Regions from separate parts of the Paenibacillus cucumis (ex Kampfer et al. 2016) genome, predicted to be linked through region 2. Evidence: riboswitches for the same ligand, from Rfam matches in the RefSeq annotation. Region 2 holds a riboswitch; the other holds the start of a gene.
The links. A riboswitch is a leader RNA that binds a small molecule or an ion and turns the genes downstream of it on or off. The one in region 2 is predicted to bind FMN.
Positions count from the first base shown of each region.

Region 1 (9,262 bases), on a different contig from region 2:
GCAATTTGGAACGCCGCTCTATGTTGTGGACGAGCAATTGGTTCGCGAGCGCTGCAGAGAGTACATGGAAGCTTTCCGCGCTTCAGGTTTGGGCTTCCAAGTTGCATATGCAAGCAAAGCATTCTGTGTAATGGCGATGTGTGCTCTTGCAGCAGAGGAAGGTCTTTCTCTGGATGTTGTCTCTGACGGCGAACTGTTCACGGCATTGCAAGCAGGCTTCCCGGCAGAACGCATTCATTTCCACGGCAATAACAAAACGATCGAAGAGATCGAAATGGCGCTTGACGCTGAGATTGGATGCTTCGTAGTAGACAACTTTAACGAGTTGCACCTGCTCCAAGCTGTCGCAGCGGACAAAAACCGTAAAGTAAACATCCTCCTGCGTGTAACGCCGGGTGTTGAGGCGCATACGCATGAATATATTTCGACAGGACAAACGGACTCCAAGTTCGGTTTTGATATCGGCAACGGTACAGCATTTGAGGCGATTGAACTTGCATCCAAACAATCCAACCTGGTATTGCTCGGTGTTCATTCTCACATCGGCTCCCAGATCTTTGAGGTGGAAGGGTTCCAGATGGCGGTTCAACGTGTTGCTGAATTTGCAGCAAGTGTATATGAGCGCCTGAATGTGGCATTCAAAGTCGTAAACCTGGGCGGCGGATTCGGAATCCGTTATATTGACGGTGACACGCCGCTTGAAGTGGCTCAGTATGTGAAGGCCATTACCGATGCGGTAAAAAATCATTTTGCACAAATCGGCTATGCAGTGCCTGAGATTTGGGTTGAGCCAGGCCGCAGCATCGTAGGTGAAGCAGGTACAACGCTGTACACCGTTGGAACGAGCAAAGACATTCCAGGCGTGCGTAAATACGTAGCTGTAGACGGTGGTATGACGGATAACCCACGTCCTGCATTGTATGAGTCCAAATATGAGGCTGTACTGGCAAATCGTGCAAACGAAGCGGCAACAGAAACGGTCTCTGTAGCGGGTAAATGTTGCGAGAGCGGTGACATGTTGATTTGGGATCTGGATCTGCCAAAAGTGGAGAGCGGTGATCTGCTTGCCGTTGCTTGCACAGGGGCATATAACTATTCTATGGCAAGCAACTACAACCGGATTCGTCGTCCAGCAGTTGTGTTTGTCAAAGATGGTCAAGGCGATGTAGTTGTACGTCGTGAGTCATATCAGGACATTATTCAAAATGACCTCGTGCCAGCACGTATTGGCAAACAGCCAGTTACTCGTTAATTCATCAAGCAGGGATCTGGAAAAGAAATACTCCATTTTTCTATATCACAAGTTCCTATAGCATTAGAAGAGGACGGAATGGGCTTGCCCTTTCCGTCCTTTGCTGTGAATATTGCATCTATTTGGTATGGTATAGGTTTGTACTTGAGAGTAGAAAAATCAAAAAAATAGCTCTTTCTTTTGCGATTCGGCCCTTTTCGGTGTACACTAAGAAAAGTGCTGTAATGCTTGACCACAAGTTTGGTATTGCATCACAATTACTTTTGCTCAAAATTGAAAGGAGTCATTTACATATGGCGAAACAAGCGAAAATTAAATTGGCAAACGGCGGAGAAGTTCTGATTGACCTGTTCGATCAAGAAGCTCCAAACACCGTAGCAAACTTTGAAAAATTGGCAAACTCCGGTTTCTATAACGGACTCGTTTTCCACCGTGTAATTCCGGGCTTCGTAGCTCAAGGTGGATGCCCTAGCGGTTCCGGTACTGGCGGTCCTGGTTACACAATCAACTGTGAGATCAACCCGAACAAACATGAGCGTGGAACACTTGCGATGGCACATGCTGGCCGCAACACAGGCGGAAGCCAGTTCTACATCTGCTACCAACCACAGCCACATTTGGACGGACAACATACTGTATTTGGTAAAGTAAGCAAAGGTATGGAGTTTGTTGATGCATTCGAAGGCCGCGACAAAATGGAAACTGTTGAAGTTGTAGAAGTTTAATTTCAACTGAATCTGCTCGGCGGCATCAAGTTAACCCCTGGTACATTCCTATTACGGAAGTACCAGGGGTTTTGTGCATTGTACAACTTTTTTGCGTCATTGCCTTGCAAAGTGTTATTAAAATAAGCTTAAAGGAACTGGCGGGACGAGTTGATTGTAGGTTATTCTAGCTAGGTACAGACTGTTGAAACCGAATACATGAGGTTTGACAGCGCACTATATTGAGTTTGCATGTTTTCAGAACTACTGTGAAAGGATGTTGTTACTTTGACTTTAGATGTTGTACAGCAACTGAAATTACTTCAACATATTTATAGTGAGAGCACGATTTGGGACGAGGAGTTACGTGCTTCAAGACACAATGTACCAGAGGACGTATCGGCGGAACAATTACAGGCACTAGAGGCTACTGGACATGAGCCTAATCACTTTGAAAGACCGCAGCATGAGGATACGATCCGAGAACTGAGAACATTGGCTGAGCGTTGGACACTTCAGGAGGCTGCTCAGGCTTTTGTGGCTTCTCTATGGTCAGCGCCAATGATCTGGCGTTCACTTCTTGCAGGAAAACTGATTGCAGCCAGCATACCTGACCATGAATATAGTCCATATCCTTCCAGTCGCAAGTGCCAGATCTGTGGTTTGGATGTGAATGACGGAGTAGATACTTCGCTTCAGTGGTACTGGCGAATGACCAACGGTACACCGCTTGATGGAGATATCTTTGGACATGTACTCGCTCTGAGAGAGATGCCTGCTTCGCAGGCGCCTCCTGTTCCTAATGAGTATGATCGCTGGACGTTACGCGCGGTGTTAACGGTGTTGCGTAATCTGCCACCTAAGACTCGGTACAGCAAGGCAGCGGATGCGCTCAAAAAAGAACAACTCCTGCCTACGAAAAAAGTATATGTTTACCGCGATTTGCTTGAAACGCTGGCGCTGATCGGCATTCTGGACACGCCAGAACAGCCAGGAATGATTACAGCCTTCACCTCATATGCAGAACGCGACAAGAGACCTAATACCCGCGTTGAGGTACAAGCTCCCTTGGCATGGTGGGATTCATCTGTAGGAATCAACGAGCACAATTTGAACCTGATCTTTGGTGAATTCGATTGCAGTAATGTATCGCTTGAGAACAAGCCTGAACCGAATCCACTGGCGAGTGAGACCGTTATTGGTGCATTTGAAAGCAGACGAGGTGTAGGTACCAAGGCGAAGGTGCCGAAAAAATCTCCGGATGCCGGTACAGGTGAAGTGCAGCCTGGAGACGTATATGCAGTGAAAGTACTTAGTGGTTCTTGGGTTACTGTATATTGTCATGAAGTGAAGGACAAACGTACCATTGTTGAATATCTGGATGGCGTGTTCCCCGATATGCCAGGAAAAGAAGACCTTATTCTGACCGTTCGTCCAAGGCCGGATGAGCGCTGGCAGTGTTCGGCCATTGGAATCGACTCGACCAGTTGGGTTAGAAGAGTAGCCCGCGATATGCCAGCTCCTAATGCTTCCCAGCCCAAACCTGAGAGTGTTCCGTTCCATGCTGCAAAGGATTTGAGGCACATGGCCAGCTGGTGTTTTCCGGACCTTTAGAATTTATTGTGAATATTTGATGAAGTCCGTGTCTCGTCTGAGATGCGGATTTTGTAATATAAATGCTTATTAAAAGTTAGTATGTGACAAAAAGAAACAAAAATGAATTGATTTTTTGACATTAAAGTGCTAACATCCAATTAATAACGAAAGCGATCCTTCAGGGCAGGGTGTAATTCCCTACCGGCGGTGATGCGTGTTGGGGATATTATTTTCCACCGACATGGCAAAGTCCGTGACCTGTCTGCTTATAGCAGATGGCTGATCTGGTGTAATTCCAGAACCGACAGTATAGTCTGGATGGGAGAAGGAGTGGGTGTAAGCCGGTGTGGTTACACTCCGCAGGAGTGATGTCGCATAGCATTCAGCTCGTTTGGATGATATGTGTGGAAGGCTTGTTTATAATGAGTTTTCTGGTACATAATACCGTTATATAGAAACTCTTCACCTGATTTTTTGTATATCATTCTATAGCTCGAATGGGTATGCAATAAGGTATGTGTTTGTTTTCACTTACCTGTTAACTGGTTTTGGTGAAGTGTCGGTATTGGTGTGTTTCATCTCTCCTGCAGATGACAGTAGTCTTCCATCATCCCTACCTGAACAGATTGTTCGGTGGGGATTTTTTAGTTCAAGATTATAACCGTGGGGTGAACGGATATGGAAATGATCAATGATGAATTTTATATGGCGTTAGCACTGGATATGGCAGAACGGGCACAAGGACAGACCGGAATTAATCCTGTCGTGGGATGTGTCGTTGTTAAAGAAGGACGTGTTGTTGGTCTAGGAAGCCATCTGAAACGAGGTACAGGCCATGCAGAGGTGCATGCGCTGAATATGGCTGGAAGCGACGCGGAGGGGAGTACCGTTTACGTAACGCTTGAACCTTGCAGTCATTATGGCAAAACGCCACCCTGTAGCGAACGTTTGATCCATGAGAAGGTTAAACGGGTGGTGGTTTGTTGTGAAGATCCGAATCCGCAGGTTTCTGGTACAGGCATTAGTATGTTGCGTCAACAAGGCATCGAAGTTGAAGTGGGTGTTTTGCGCGAACGCGGAAGACGTATGAATGAAAAGTTTATCAAGTTTATTACAACAGGCCTTCCTTTCGTTACCCTCAAAACAGCTTCTACGCTGGATGGAAAAATTGCTACGCGTAGCGGGGACAGCAAATGGATCTCCAACGAACTGGCGCGTGAGATCGTGCATGCGCTTCGTCATCGTCATCAAGGCATTATGGTTGGCGTGGATACGGTAATCGCCGATAATCCGGAGCTGACTACCCGCTTGCAGGTAGAAGGCATCAGTCCGGTACGGATCGTTGTGGATTCCAAGCTGAGGTTGCCTGTAGGCTCCAAAATGGTCAAGGACGGACTTGCGCCAACTTGGGTGCTTACAACCGATGAGGCTAGCCAGGAAGCGGCTGAGCGACTCGAGGCTTACGGTGTTGAAATTATTCGCTGTGGGCCTGGACCACGCGTAGATTTGCTACATGGGCTGAGCAAACTGGGAGAGCGGGATATTGGCTCGATTCTGCTAGAAGGCGGCGGTACACTAAATGGTGCATTGCTGGAAGCACGGCTCGTAGATCGTTTACTGATGTTTATCGCTCCCAAGATTGTGGGTGGATATGATACTCCGGGAAGTTTCCGTTTTGAAGGCGTAGAGCGCATGAGTCAGGCAATCCAATTGCATCAGCTGGAAATTGAGCAAGTTGGAGATAATATTAGCATTGGCGGTATTCCGATTTGGCCAGAATAGGAGGAAGATAGCATGTTTACGGGTTTGGTGGAAGAAGTCGGTCAGATCCGGCGCATTGGCCGTAAAGGTGAGGCCCTGGTTCTGAACATCGCTGCTTCTGTCATTATGGACGATCTCAAAATTGGTGACAGTGTTGCGGTTAACGGGGTTTGTCTTACCGCGACCACGCTGGAAGGCGGAGGTTTTACCGCAGACGTCATGCCGGAAACGTATAGACACACCAATCTCAATCAGCTTCAGTCCGGCAGTAAGGTTAATCTGGAGCGGGCCATGTTGTCCGGTGGACGATTCGGCGGTCATATCGTGCAGGGACATGTGGATGGGACTGGGGTTATCGGTAGTATTACTCGGGATCAGAATGCAGTTGTTTTCGAGATCAGACCGGGTGACCATGAACTTTTCAAATTTCTAATTCCAAAAGGTTCGGTCACTTTGGATGGGATTAGCTTGACAGTGGTACAGACGACTCAAAGTTCCTTCACGGTTTCGATTATTCCCCATACGATTGGGGAAACGGTTTTGAATGTCAAAAAGACAGGAGATACCGTCAACATTGAATGTGATATTTTGGGGAAATATGTAGATCATCTGTTGCAATACGGCAAGAGCCATGCGGAAACGAGAACAGGCAAGCCAAGCAGTCTTAGTGAAGAGTTTCTCTCCAATCACGGGTTTGCATAAACATAGGAAAGACAGGGATAAAACATAGAACTGGAAACAGGAGGTGCAGCTGATGTCAGAACAATCCGAGCCATCCATTCTGGACTCAATTGAGGCAGCTATTTATGATTTAATGCGTGGTAAACCCGTAATTGTGGTCGATGACGAAGATCGGGAAAATGAAGGGGATTTTATTGCTTTGGCTGAAAAAGCAACCCCTGAGGTCATCAATTTCATGATTACCGAAGGTCGAGGACTCGTCTGTGTTCCCATTACGCAGCAGCGTGCAGATGAATTAAATTTGAAACCGATGGTTCAGCAGAATACAGATTTCCATGGCACAGCTTTTACGGTCTCTGTGGATCACAAAGATACAACGACGGGAATCTCGGCGCATGAGCGTTCCATTACCGTTAAAGGTTTGATTGATCCGAATGCGAAAAGCAGTGATTTTCGCAAGCCGGGTCACATGTTTCCGCTCATTGCCAAAGACGGCGGTGTGTTGCGTCGTGCCGGACACACGGAAGCAGCAGTTGATCTGGCGATCATGTGCGGCTCTTACCCCGCAGGTGTCATCTGTGAAGTGATCAAGGAAGATGGTACGATGGCCAGACTTCCTGATCTGCAGAAGATTGCACGTAAGCATGATCTGAAACTGATTAGTATCCAGGACATGATTCGTTACCGGAATGAGAAGGAGAAGCTGGTGCAACGTGAAGTTTCCGTTCGTATGCCGACGGACTTTGGCGAATTCCAGGCAGTGGCGTATACGAATGCAGTGGATAATAAAGAACATGTTGCCTTGGTCAAAGGGGATATTGACGGTTCCAAACCTGTATTGGTTCGTGTTCACTCCGAATGTTTGACTGGCGACGTGTTCCACTCTCACCGTTGTGACTGCGGCCCGCAGTTTGATGCGGCGCTGAAGCAGATCCATGATGAGGGTAATGGCGTACTGCTCTATATGAGACAAGAAGGCCGTGGGATCGGTTTAATCAACAAACTCAAGGCTTACAAGCTGCAAGAAGAAGGTCTGGATACAGTGGATGCCAATCTGAAGCTTGGTTTTGCTGCTGATCTGCGCGATTATGGGATCGGTGCACAAATTTTGAAGGATCTTGGCGTTCGTCAGATTCGATTATTAACGAATAATCCACGGAAAATTAAAGGCTTGGAAGGATATGGTTTGGAAGTGGTAGAGCGTGTACCGATTCAGATGCAGGAGAATGAAGATAATACAGCTTACCTTCACACCAAGCAAGCCAAATTGGGCCATATGCTCAAGTTTGATGATATCGAGCAGAATGAACAGTGATTTCAGTTACTCACGATAATTTTCTGATATGTAATTATTGGAGATTTCACATGTTCAATTGCAGCACCTATAACATTATATATTTACAGGGAGATGACGATAATGCCTAACTATTTTGAAGGACATTTGGTATCGGAAGGTTTAAAATATGGCGTGGTAGTTGGACGTTTTAATGAATTTATTACGAGCAAGTTGCTTAGCGGGGCGCTGGATGCGTTCAAACGTCACGGTGTGCAAGATAATGAAGTAGATGTAGCTTGGGTACCGGGAGCTTTCGAAATCCCGCTTATCGCTCAGAAAATGGCCGAAAGCGGCAAATACGATGCGGTCATCACACTCGGAACGGTTATCCGTGGGTCAACAACACATTATGATTATGTCTGCAACGAGATGGCTAAAGGGGTAGCGGCAATTAATCTGAAAACAGGGGTGCCGACCATCTTTGGATTGGTTACTACGGAGAACATTGAACAGGCGATTGAGCGTGCAGGAACGAAGGCCGGCAATAAAGGCTGGGATGCTGCTACAGCTGCAATTGAAATGGCGAACTTGACGAAACAGCTAAAATAGTGCTTATTTAATAGTAGTGCCCTGCTTTGCGCAGACGAAATCGGGATACCGGTTTCGGACGGCTGGCAGGGTTTTGTATTTTTCTGGCGGGAGGATTCGTCTAGTGACGGTAGTTACATACAAACTGGAGACTTTTGAAGGGCCTTTGGATCTGTTGTTGCATCTGATTGATAAGGCTGAGATCGACATCCAGGATATCCCCATCAGCGATATTACCGATCAGTACATGGCGTATCTGCATTCCATGCAGGAGCTGGAACTGGATATAACAAGTGAATTTCTGGTGATGGCAGCTACGCTGCTGTCCATCAAGAGCAAACTTTTACTGCCCAAACCACCGGTAATCGAGGATTTCGAGGATTATGATTATATGGAAGATGAGGATTATGATCCGCGTGCCGAACTGATTGCACGCCTTATCGAATATCGCAAATATAAAGGAATAGCGCGGCATCTGCATGAACGGGAATGGGAACGCAGTCTTATTTTTTCCAAAGAGCCCGAAGATTTGCGACCTTATATGCCTATGGAGGAACAAACGAATCCGGTGCAAGGTCTGCATACTTCTGATCTCATCGCGGCGTTTCAGAAAGCACTTCGAAAGGCTGAGAAGCGTACAACGGTCACCCGGATCAAAAGGGACGAAATTTCGGTCAAGGATCGCATACGTGAAGTTATTGGTGCCTTGGAGCATTTAGGTCCTGGGGGGCGGTTGTTATTTTCCAAGCTTATGGATGATCAGATATATCGCCATGAGATCGTGGTTACGTTTCTAGCAGTGCTGGAGCTGATGAAGATGAAGCAGATTGTTTGTTACCAGGAACGGTTGTTTGAGGATATCGTTATGGAGTGGAGAGGGGAAACAACGAATCATGGATTTTCCGAAATTGAAGTCGATTATTGAGGGCCTTTTGTTTTTGTCCGGAGAAGAAGGTCTAAGTGTCAAACAGATTGCTGAAATTGTGGACCAGCGGGTAGAACTGGTTACGGATGCCATTGAGGACATGATCGGCGATTTTGCAAGGCAAGGGCGAGGTGTGCAGATTCTGAAGATTGCAGGTGTCGTGCAACTCGGAACATTGCCGGAACATGCGGCCTATTTTGAGAAGCTAGCTTACTCTCCTGCACGTACATCGTTATCCCAAGCGGCGCTTGAAACTTTGGCCATTGTAGCTTATCGTCAGCCCATTACACGGGTGGAGATTGAGGAGATTCGTGGCGTAAAATCGGAGCGTGCTATCCATACACTCGTGAACAAGGATCTCATTGTTGAAGTGGGGAGAGCGGAAGCGATTGGACGCCCGATTTTGTACGGAACAACGAAGTCATTCCTTGATTATTTCGGACTAGCTTCGATTAAAGATCTTCCCGAACCGGGTTTGT
Region 1 covers NZ_JACLIC010000054.1:14,034-23,295, reverse strand. The annotation lists gene lysA (diaminopimelate decarboxylase) at 1-1,252, shown strand, start outside; gene H7T88_RS27495 (peptidylprolyl isomerase) at 1,546-1,977, shown strand; gene H7T88_RS27490 (hypothetical protein) at 2,245-3,570, shown strand; FMN riboswitch at 3,723-3,886, shown strand; gene ribD (bifunctional diaminohydroxyphosphoribosylaminopyrimidine deaminase/5-amino-6-(5-phosphoribosylamino)uracil reductase RibD) at 4,231-5,334, shown strand; gene ribE (riboflavin synthase) at 5,347-6,015, shown strand; gene H7T88_RS27475 (bifunctional 3,4-dihydroxy-2-butanone-4-phosphate synthase/GTP cyclohydrolase II) at 6,068-7,309, shown strand; gene ribH (6,7-dimethyl-8-ribityllumazine synthase) at 7,412-7,879, shown strand; gene H7T88_RS27465 (segregation and condensation protein A) at 7,983-8,783, shown strand; gene scpB (SMC-Scp complex subunit ScpB) at 8,752-9,262, shown strand, end outside.
Region 1: linked by a shared signal. The riboswitch ahead of ribD (bifunctional diaminohydroxyphosphoribosylaminopyrimidine deaminase/5-amino-6-(5-phosphoribosylamino)uracil reductase RibD) and the one ahead of H7T88_RS16950 (DMT family transporter) in region 2 are both predicted to bind FMN.

Region 2 (9,262 bases):
GAGAGTTCGCATCTCACTTAACAGGTTCCAGAATGATTGTTCGTAAGTGAGCACGTCTTTTGTTTCCTTTTCTTTTTCAAAAAAAATGACTAGAGATGAAAAATCTCCGAAGGAACGTGAAGAAGCTCCATATTCCGTTACAATTGCTGATAATTGCTCCGCAAGAGAAAGATGTTTGGACTGAAAGACAAATCCATATCGAAGATGACCCAGTGCATATGCCTGGGTTGCAGGAATGCAGGGGAACCTGGTCTCCCGGTCACTCATCTTGGCAGAGAACAAACGATAAGCATCCCTTTGCCACAGATCCAGCGGGAGCTCACCATTTTCCATATCAGTAGAAGAAAACAATAGCGACATCAGTAAGCCTCCTTTTACTTATAGGATATCGCCTGCAAGCAAAATGGTGACTGTCCATTTATGAAAGTAAACAGTGGGTAGACTGTTCAGTGAAATGCGTATCATGATGTAGTTTGTGCCAAGCAGTAATTTCAGAAGAAAGCAACTAGCTGAAACGCAAACAAGGAGCTCAGTATTGAGCTCCTTGTTATTTGCAATTTCCTGCCAAATCTTAATCTATTGGCGATGTTGGTTGGAGAAATTGCCAAATGACTGACCTTGTCCTTGGATTGTCGTGTTAGGCGTATTATACGGTTGATCGATGTAGGATACATGCTGGGAAGAAGTATTTGCAAGCTGCTGAGCTAGGTTGGAAATCTGTTGCAATTGTTGAATGGCTGTCTGATGTCCTTGCAATGCCGTTTGAATAATATGCGCAGCTTGTTGCTCGCGCTGGGCCAATTGTTCCAATTGTTGAGCATTGCTTTGTTCTTGTCTCAGCAATTGTTGATATTGCATGGAAGCTTGTTGTGTTTGTTGCGTCAGTTGTTGAGCGAGTTGCGTAATCTGTTGCGATTGTGAATATTGGTTCATGATGGTGCCTCCTATTTGTTTGAATTTACCTGTGTATTATGCTGAGAGGTTCGAAGAAATATTCAGGGAGATGTTTTGCTCCAATTGGGGAAGGCTACCTGTTGCGACGATTATCAAGAGGGAAAGGATTGACGAAATGAGTCAGGCTTCAGGAAAATCATCGGATGAAAAGAAATTGAAATGGTGGCAACTCAGTTTGTTGGGCGTTGCGGGCACCATAGGAACAGGTTATTTTCTCGGTTCAAGTCTAGCGATTACCATCGGGGGACCCGCTGTAGTAATTGCTTATGCACTTGCTGCGTTAGGTACATATGTTGTTTTTGATGCTTTGGCACGTATGACTTCGGACCATCCGGAGCAAGGGTCGTTTCGTTCTTATGCGAAGAAGGCGTTTGGCGCATGGGCAGGTTTTGCGAGTGGATGGGTCTATTGGTTTTCGGAGCTTCTCATTATGGGGAGCCAGCTGACCGCACTTTCTATCTTTTCGCGTTTCTGGTTTCCCAGCGTTCCACTCTGGATCTTTGCCGCGGGGTATGGAATCGTCGGTTTATGTATTGTGTTTTTTGGAAACAAGGGATTCGACCGGGTTGAAAATGTACTCGCAGTCATTAAAATTGCGGCTATAATCATGTTTCTGGTTCTGGCGGTCGCTCTACTTGCCGGCTGGATTGGAGGCACCAAATATGCACATAAGGTACCGATGGACATGGCTTCCATTTTCCCGAAAGGGGCAGTAGGATTGTGGTCTGCGTTCTTGTTTGCGTTCTATGCGTATGGAGGTATTGAAGTGCTCGGCATTATGTCATATCGATTGGAAAAACCGGAGGATGCACCCAAAGCGGGCAAAGTCATGCTTATTTCACTGTCTGCAGTTTATGTCGTTTCCATTGGCCTTGCACTAACCATGGTTCCGCTGTCTGCTTTTAATCCGAAAGAAAGTCCGTTTGTACTTGCACTGAGCAGTGATCACCTTGCTTTTGTACCACATTTGTTCAACGGTGTTCTGATTGTGGCCGGTTTCTCTACGATGACCGCATCGCTCTATGCAGTGACCTCCATGATGATTACGCTGGCACAAGAGGGGGATGCCCCAAAGTTATTCTCACAGAAATGGAAGAAGAAATATCCTCTATTTGCCTTGTGTCTGATTGGTTGTGGTTTGATTGGTACGATTATCATGTCGCTACTGCTTCCTGGAAAAGTCTACGAATATGTAACTACTGCCGCCGGGTTAATGCTGATGTATAACTGGCTGTTTATCTTGCTCTCCTCAGGTCGGTTGCTGAAATCTCGCACCATAGATGTGATAAAACGCTGGACTGGATTGGTGCTGATCAGCACGGCGATAACTGGAACTCTTTTTCATGGCCTAAGCCGGCCTGGTTTCTTTATTAGTTTACTGTTGATTTCTCTGATTGCTCTAAGTGATATCATCGTGCAACGTAAGCGCAAAAAAACATCATCTGCTGCAGATACGGAGCAATACGCACAGAATGAACAAGCTGATGAGAAGAATCCGTTGAAGGGAGCCGCCTTTCATATTACAGGTATTCGTAAGCAAAGGAACAAAATCAAGTGAAGAGCAGAAACTTCTAAAGCTAAACAGGTGGTTACTTCTGAATCTACGTTGCCTAAGGTTTCGTCATAAAACATGATCTCTGAAAAATCGGGATCATGTTTTATCTATCTTATATATTAATTTTCAAGTAATATGATGATTACAAGATTCGTAGTGTAATGTATCAGATCATCACAAAGTTAGGTCAACTGCATCCCAGAAAAGAGGAAAACAATGATGAACAAAGATTATGTTTTGCTTTCCAATGAAGGAAAATGGGGCGATCAAGGGGACGGTACTTATGTCAATCCGGTCTTGCCTGGAGATTACTGCGATCCAGATGTGATAAGCGTTGGGGAAGATTACTATGCGATCTCTTCCACCTTACATTGCTCACCAGGTATGGCTGTTCTGCACTCTAAAGATTTGGTCAATTGGAATGTAATTAGTCATGTCGTAGAAGATTTGACAGTTATCGGGCCTGAATATCGATATGATCGAATGAATCGTTATGCAAGAGGTGTCTGGGCGGGAGCGATCCGTTTTCATGACCATCAATTTTGGGTGTATTTTTTCACACCGGATGAGGGTTTATTCGTAAGCACAGCTACAGATCCTGCTGGCCCATGGGAGCCTCTTTATCATAGTTGGGAGATTGCTGGCTGGGACGATTGTTGTCCTTTTTGGGATGATGACGGTCAAGGATATCTGGTGGCTACGAATTTTGCTGACAATTATAATATTTATCTGTTCAAACTGAGCGACGATGGAAAACAAATTTTGCATGACAGTGGTGTCGTGATCCATCAATATAAAGGTAGCGAAGCGAGTAAGCTTTACAAAATAAACGGACTTTATTACATTTTCCATAGTGAAGTTCGACCGAGAAATGGTGAGGAGGTAAGGGTTGTTATGATGCTCCGTTCAGAGCGTTTATACGGTCCTTACGAAGAAAAAGAGTTAATTCATACGCATGGTGTGGAAGTGGACCGCGAACCGAATCAAGGCGGACTTGTGCAAACAGCGTCTGGGGAGTGGTATTTCATTAGTCACCAAGGAGCCGGTGGTTACTTTGAAGGCAGAACTCTTCACCTGCTTCCCGTTACGTGGGTTGACGGTTGGCCAATCATTGGTGAGGATACAGATGGGGACGGTGTCGGAGAAATGGTATGGGGAGGCAAAAAACCAATTCAAGGTTATCCCAAAACGATCTTAACCGTGAATGATGATTTCAGTAGCCCGGTACTGCAGTCTCAGTGGGGATGGAACCACCAACCCAAACTGGATACGTGGTCTTTAACAGAGAGACCAGGATATTTGCGTTTGCATGCTTGTGTGCCTTCCGAGAAGAATGATTTTTTTAAAATCTCGAACATTCTTTCCCAACGGGCGTATCGTGTGCCTCATAACGTTGTGACTGCCAAGTATGATCTAAGTGGGATGGTGGATGACCAGGAAGCGGGTCTATGCCATTTTGGACAAACCTATTGTACGATTGGTATTCATCAGCAGGAAGGAACTCGGGTATTGAAGTTCAATCATTCAAATACAATCGAATGGGGACCAACTGTTGATACCACTGACTTATGGTTGAGATCGATTTGGAACTTGCATGGTGAAAACAGGTATGAATACAGCCTGGATGGAGAGAATTTTATCTCCTTTGGTGAAGTCTATCCATTGGGTTGGGGACCCTACCGGGGAGACCGGGTAGGGGTGTACAATCTGAACCATGAAAGAGAACAAGGGTATGTGGATGTAGAATACTTCAATTACGAGTCGGGAGATAAGAAAGTCTAATCCTTTTCTGAATACGAAAGAGGCTGAGAAGAGGAATATGTTATTTCCTCTTCTCGGCTTCTTTAATGTTGTGTGTTTATTTCATTATTAAATGTCTTTATTTAATTCGTTTAATATCACAAAACTATTCGCCATCCGGTCTTTTCACTTGCAGCGGCGGGGGAATAAGCCATCCTTTTTCTTTGCTCAAACGAAGAATGCGCACACCCAGTGCTGTTTTGGTAACATGGTATTTCGCAAACAGTGCACCAATGTCCTCGCGGATGGATTGGCCAATAGTCTGACTCGCGGCGACTAATCCAAGAGCAGTATCAGCTGCAATTTTGGCACCTATCTCTGGATCAGTAAACCTTGCGCCAGGAGGAATGTCCTCTAATGCCACAACGGGTCTCTCAGGAAGAGTCGGAGCGGGCGTGATACCGTTCTCGGTGAGTAAGGCGTCACATTCTTTAATTTCCAGTCTGGCTTGATCCAGCAAGTCTTCTAAAATTTTCTTCAAATCTTTGTCTCCTGCGTGATTCATATAAGCCTGATAACAAGAGACAGCTCCTTTAGCTACCATTGAGCACTCCCATACACTATAGATTTCTCCATAATGCATGGGCTCGTTTTTAGGATTTCCACTTAAAATTCCCATCGCTGCTCCCTCCCGCTAAGTTATTTTTTTCACTACAGTAGGGTTTACATGGCGAGCAAATTTTATCCGATTGAGAAGTAGTTCGAGGTTTGAATTCACATCATTATTATTATGTTAACTGAAGTTTATTTTCAGAAAGATGGTCACATGAACAACTGTAATTATCATCTGAAAAAAAGCCATACAGGTTATGTTCTGCTGGCTTCTTTCCACTTTTATAAATACTCTAAGCTTTTGTCGAGGTTGGGAACATGGGTTTCGCCTCCATGCCAACCCACAACTCGGTTGATTCGAGTTGACCAGCCAGATGCAATAACCAATCTTCACGGCCTTTGGTTGCCATAACCTGAACACCCATTGGCAGGCCTTCCCGCAGTCAAATGCAGAGGAAGACTAATGGCTGGCTGACCTGTCAGATTCGCAAGTTGTGTAAACGGGGTGTACGTAAGGCTCGGCTTGAACATCTCATAGATTAGCTCTTGTTGCGCCGTTTTATCCAGATCACTGACGGACATCAGATGTTGAATCTGCTCCGCATGTGGCGTCAGTTCGCCAATCCGGGGTGCGGGAAAAGCGTTAACAGGTGTGATGTAAAAATCATACCGTTCAAACAGCGTAGACATCTGCGCAGCCGCCACGTCCCATTCGGCCAAGCTATGAACAAATTCAGCAGCAGATACTTTTTTGCCCGCTTCAGCCAGTACCCAGGACTCAATCTCCATATCATCTGCAGTAAGAGAACGACCCATGCCATGTTCCATGGATGAAATCATGGCGGCCATCTCGCCGCTGTTCATCATATAATAGTTTTCCATCAGGCGTACACCATTGACTGGACTTAACTTTTCTTCAACATGATGCCCTTGAGATTCCAAGAAATGGACTAATTTCATCACAGCCTCTTTGGCATCTTCACTGACAGGTGTGCCGACAGGTGAGTCCGTTGTATAAGCGATTCGCCATTTGCGTTGATGCGGATAGTTCATATCAGTCAGGTAACTTCCCGGGAATAAAGGTGCATGGAATGCGGCTTCCGGTTGGATAATCTGGAGCGTATCCAGCAGTGCAGCACTGTCTCTGACGGAGCGAGATACTGCAAAATCTATCGAGGCTCCTTGCCATTGTCTTCCCACACCTGGACCAACGGGAGTGCGTCCGCGGGTTGGTTTCAGCCCAAACAAACCGCTGAAAGAAGCGGGAATTCGAATGGAACCACCGCCATCACTTGCGCCGGCAAGCGGCACGATGCCTGATGCTACAGCGGCAGCGGCACCGCCGCTTGAGCCGCCTGGGGAATGATTCACATTCCACGGATTGCGCGTTGGCCCGTGTAGACGTGGCTCGGTTATATTTTTCAACCCGAATTCTGGTGTATTCGTATGTCCGATCACAATAAAACCTGCTTCGAGCAAACGAGTTACGAAATTGGAGTTGCGAAGAGCACGATGTTCGCTGAACAGACGTGAGCCAGAGGTAAGAAGTTCACCTTCCAAAGATTGAGAAATATCTTTGAGGAGCAACGGCACACCTGCAAATGGCTGTTCTCCAGGCCTAACCATGCTGGCTTCCTGCCGAGCACGTGTTTCATATGTACGAATGACTGCATTGAGATGTGGATTGACTTCTTCCAGACGTGCATAGGCAGCTTCAAGCAGTTCAACCGGGGATACTTCCCGGGAGCGAATCAGTTCGGCGAGCCCTATAGCGTCATAGGAGGTATATGAGAATGAAGACATTAGTAATCGTTCCTCTCTAAGAATAGTTCCTGTTGGATATCTTGTTCCAAGTTCCATAAGCCATCGTACCACCTAGGCAGACAAAAAACAAAACATCAATCCATCATAATAGAAGAAATACGGCAGAAGAAAAGCACTGTTCACCTCATTAAGGTGAAACAGTGCTTATATTATTTGAACCAGATGAAAATGTATTACTCCGTGCGAAGTTTGGGTGCGGCCTCGGCGATCGGTGTAGAGCGTTCCTGCTGTTTGGAGATCAGGAATAGTGCGATCCAGATCAGGATAAAGCCAAGCAATTGCTCCCAGGTTATCAGCGTACGGAATGCAATCCAGTTTACAAGCACGCCAGCCATCGGGAAACTGAGTTCTGCGAGGGTTGCAACAGAAGCTTTGGTGGAAGACAACCCTTTGTAATACAAGAGTAGACTTAGCAAGCCTGGTAAAAGTGCCTGCCCCAAAATATTCAGAATGACAGCAGCCTGTGCCCCTGTTCCAGCCGGGAGTGTCCAAGGTGCACCTTCATTCCAGGTCATGAAGATCAGGAGTGGAAGCGCAACGACGAAGCGAAGGGAGGTGACCGTCTCATAACGAGCTTGACCAAGCATTAACCGGCCCATAACGGTAGATCCACCCCACAAAGCTGCGGCACCAAGAGACAGCAGGCTACCTGCATGAATCCAGTTATTCCAGTTGCCGAGCGGAAGTGAGAAGCCAAACGTAAGCAGATATGTTCCTGCCAGCGCAATGATGAACAATCCGCCGAAGTGACGCGGCAATGTTTCTTTTAATAACAATTTCGCAAGTACAATTGCGAAAAGTGGTTGCATTTTTTGCAACAACAATACCGTATTGGGATCGTTATGAGTAAGCGCCAAAGTGAATAATACCGTTGCCAGCGCTGATCCGCCCCAGGAAATGAAGATAACAGCGATCCAGTGACGTGCACGCAGTTTCTTCAGATCATCCCGGAACTTCCATAATACCGGTATCGCGACAAGGCTGACGATGATGTGTTCGATTAGAACAATCTGTGTAGAAGTCATCGTTTTTAGCAAAAGGATGCGGAATAAGGGGTCTACACCCCAGAGGGCTGCGCCTAGCACAACTAGCCAAAATCCGGTGTTGCTTCGTTCCTTGCGATAAATCGTTGATGCTGTTGATGTGTTTTCCATATTCAGGACTCCTTCGTCAGAACACGGAATCTTCAGTTGGCAAAATCGACAAAATCCCCCGTCCTTGGCGTACGCCAAATAAACGGGGGACCATTCAAAGACAAGGCGTCAGGGAAAAAGACTTCCCAAATACGGCTTGCCGTTGTGTTGATCTTCTCTCATCCGGACTGTACCGTCGGCCTTGGAATCGCACCAAGTCAGTCGCTGCCAGGTCGGAACCTTAAACAGCGAGTCGCGGGCTGGTTCTATAAGAACATCACCGCCGGTTGGGAATTGCACCCTACCCCGAAGATCCTATTCAATTAATTAGTGTATTGAACAAGTTGTAACCTTATGAAGTTCATCTTATTCCTGTAAACGCTATCAGTTCAAGTGTTTTTTTAGAAAACAATACTCCAGCATCCCTGTTGCCTCCGCAACTGCACAATCTGACCTGCATGATAGGCATCGTGTAAAACCCAGCGGGCAAGCGTCTGAGCCCAGTTGTCGTCGGAATCCATATAAGCTTCCTCAAGCTTCGAGTCCTGTAATGTAGCAAGGGTATCGCGCAACTGCTCAGCCAGTTTAGTGGTTTGTTCCATCAGCTTGCTCCAGCCAGCTTCGTTCAAAGGATCACCCGAAATACCAAACGTAGCTACGTTGGAATCTGCAGCGGGTACAGACGGTTCTTTTTCCTGAAGACGTTCTAAAATCCGTTGATTGTAATAAAACATATGATTGGCTAGTTGCCATATGCTCAGTCCACCTGAAGGAGGAACCCAGGCAGCCTGTTCGGCGTTCAGTCCCTCAAGCGCTTTTGACAATGGGACGATCCAGTTACATTGATCCCAGGTATCTTCATTCTGAATAACCAATACATCTAATGCTGTGGTGACTGTTTTCATTTTTTAATTTCATTCCTCTCTTGTCAGATTCATCTCGCCCTTGCATCTTCATGATGGTAACTAGCTAATATGGGTTGAAATGGTTACAATTAATATAACACAATTTCAAAGAGTGTAACCATCTTTTTATAATTTAGATAGTTACATTAATCGGAGGCTCTCATGGATAGATTATGGACTGATTTTGTAAACAGCGATTATCATGATTGGCGTGGTGGGGAGCGATCAGAAGACAGACTGGGGAACGTAAGCTGGCAACAAGATTTTTTGAATCGTTGGCAATTAGAAGCGCCAGTACCGGCGTCGAATGAAGAGGAATCCGCAATGAGAAGTTTTAGAGATGATTTGCAGGCACTGGCTATTCGTTTGTCTAACGGAAAGCTCTTTACTGAGAAGGATGAGGCCTGGTTGAATGATTTTATGATGGCTGGCGAAGTCATTAGACAAATAATTACACAAGATCAACAACTGGGTGTTGCGCTTGTTCCTATTCATAGACATTGGGCTCAGGTGATGGCAGAGGTTGCTGCTGATTTTGC
Region 2 covers NZ_JACLIC010000025.1:141,303-150,564, forward strand. The annotation lists gene H7T88_RS16920 (YqcI/YcgG family protein) at 1-360, opposite strand, end outside; gene H7T88_RS16925 (AMP-dependent synthetase and ligase) at 577-933, opposite strand; gene H7T88_RS16930 (amino acid permease) at 1,070-2,512, shown strand; gene H7T88_RS16935 (glycoside hydrolase family 43 protein) at 2,726-4,291, shown strand; gene H7T88_RS16940 (DUF3231 family protein) at 4,416-4,928, opposite strand; partial or broken gene H7T88_RS16945 (amidase) at 5,155-6,664, opposite strand; gene H7T88_RS16950 (DMT family transporter) at 6,859-7,839, opposite strand; FMN riboswitch at 7,986-8,136, opposite strand; gene H7T88_RS16955 (DinB family protein) at 8,220-8,723, opposite strand; gene H7T88_RS16960 (CGNR zinc finger domain-containing protein) at 8,886-9,262, shown strand, end outside.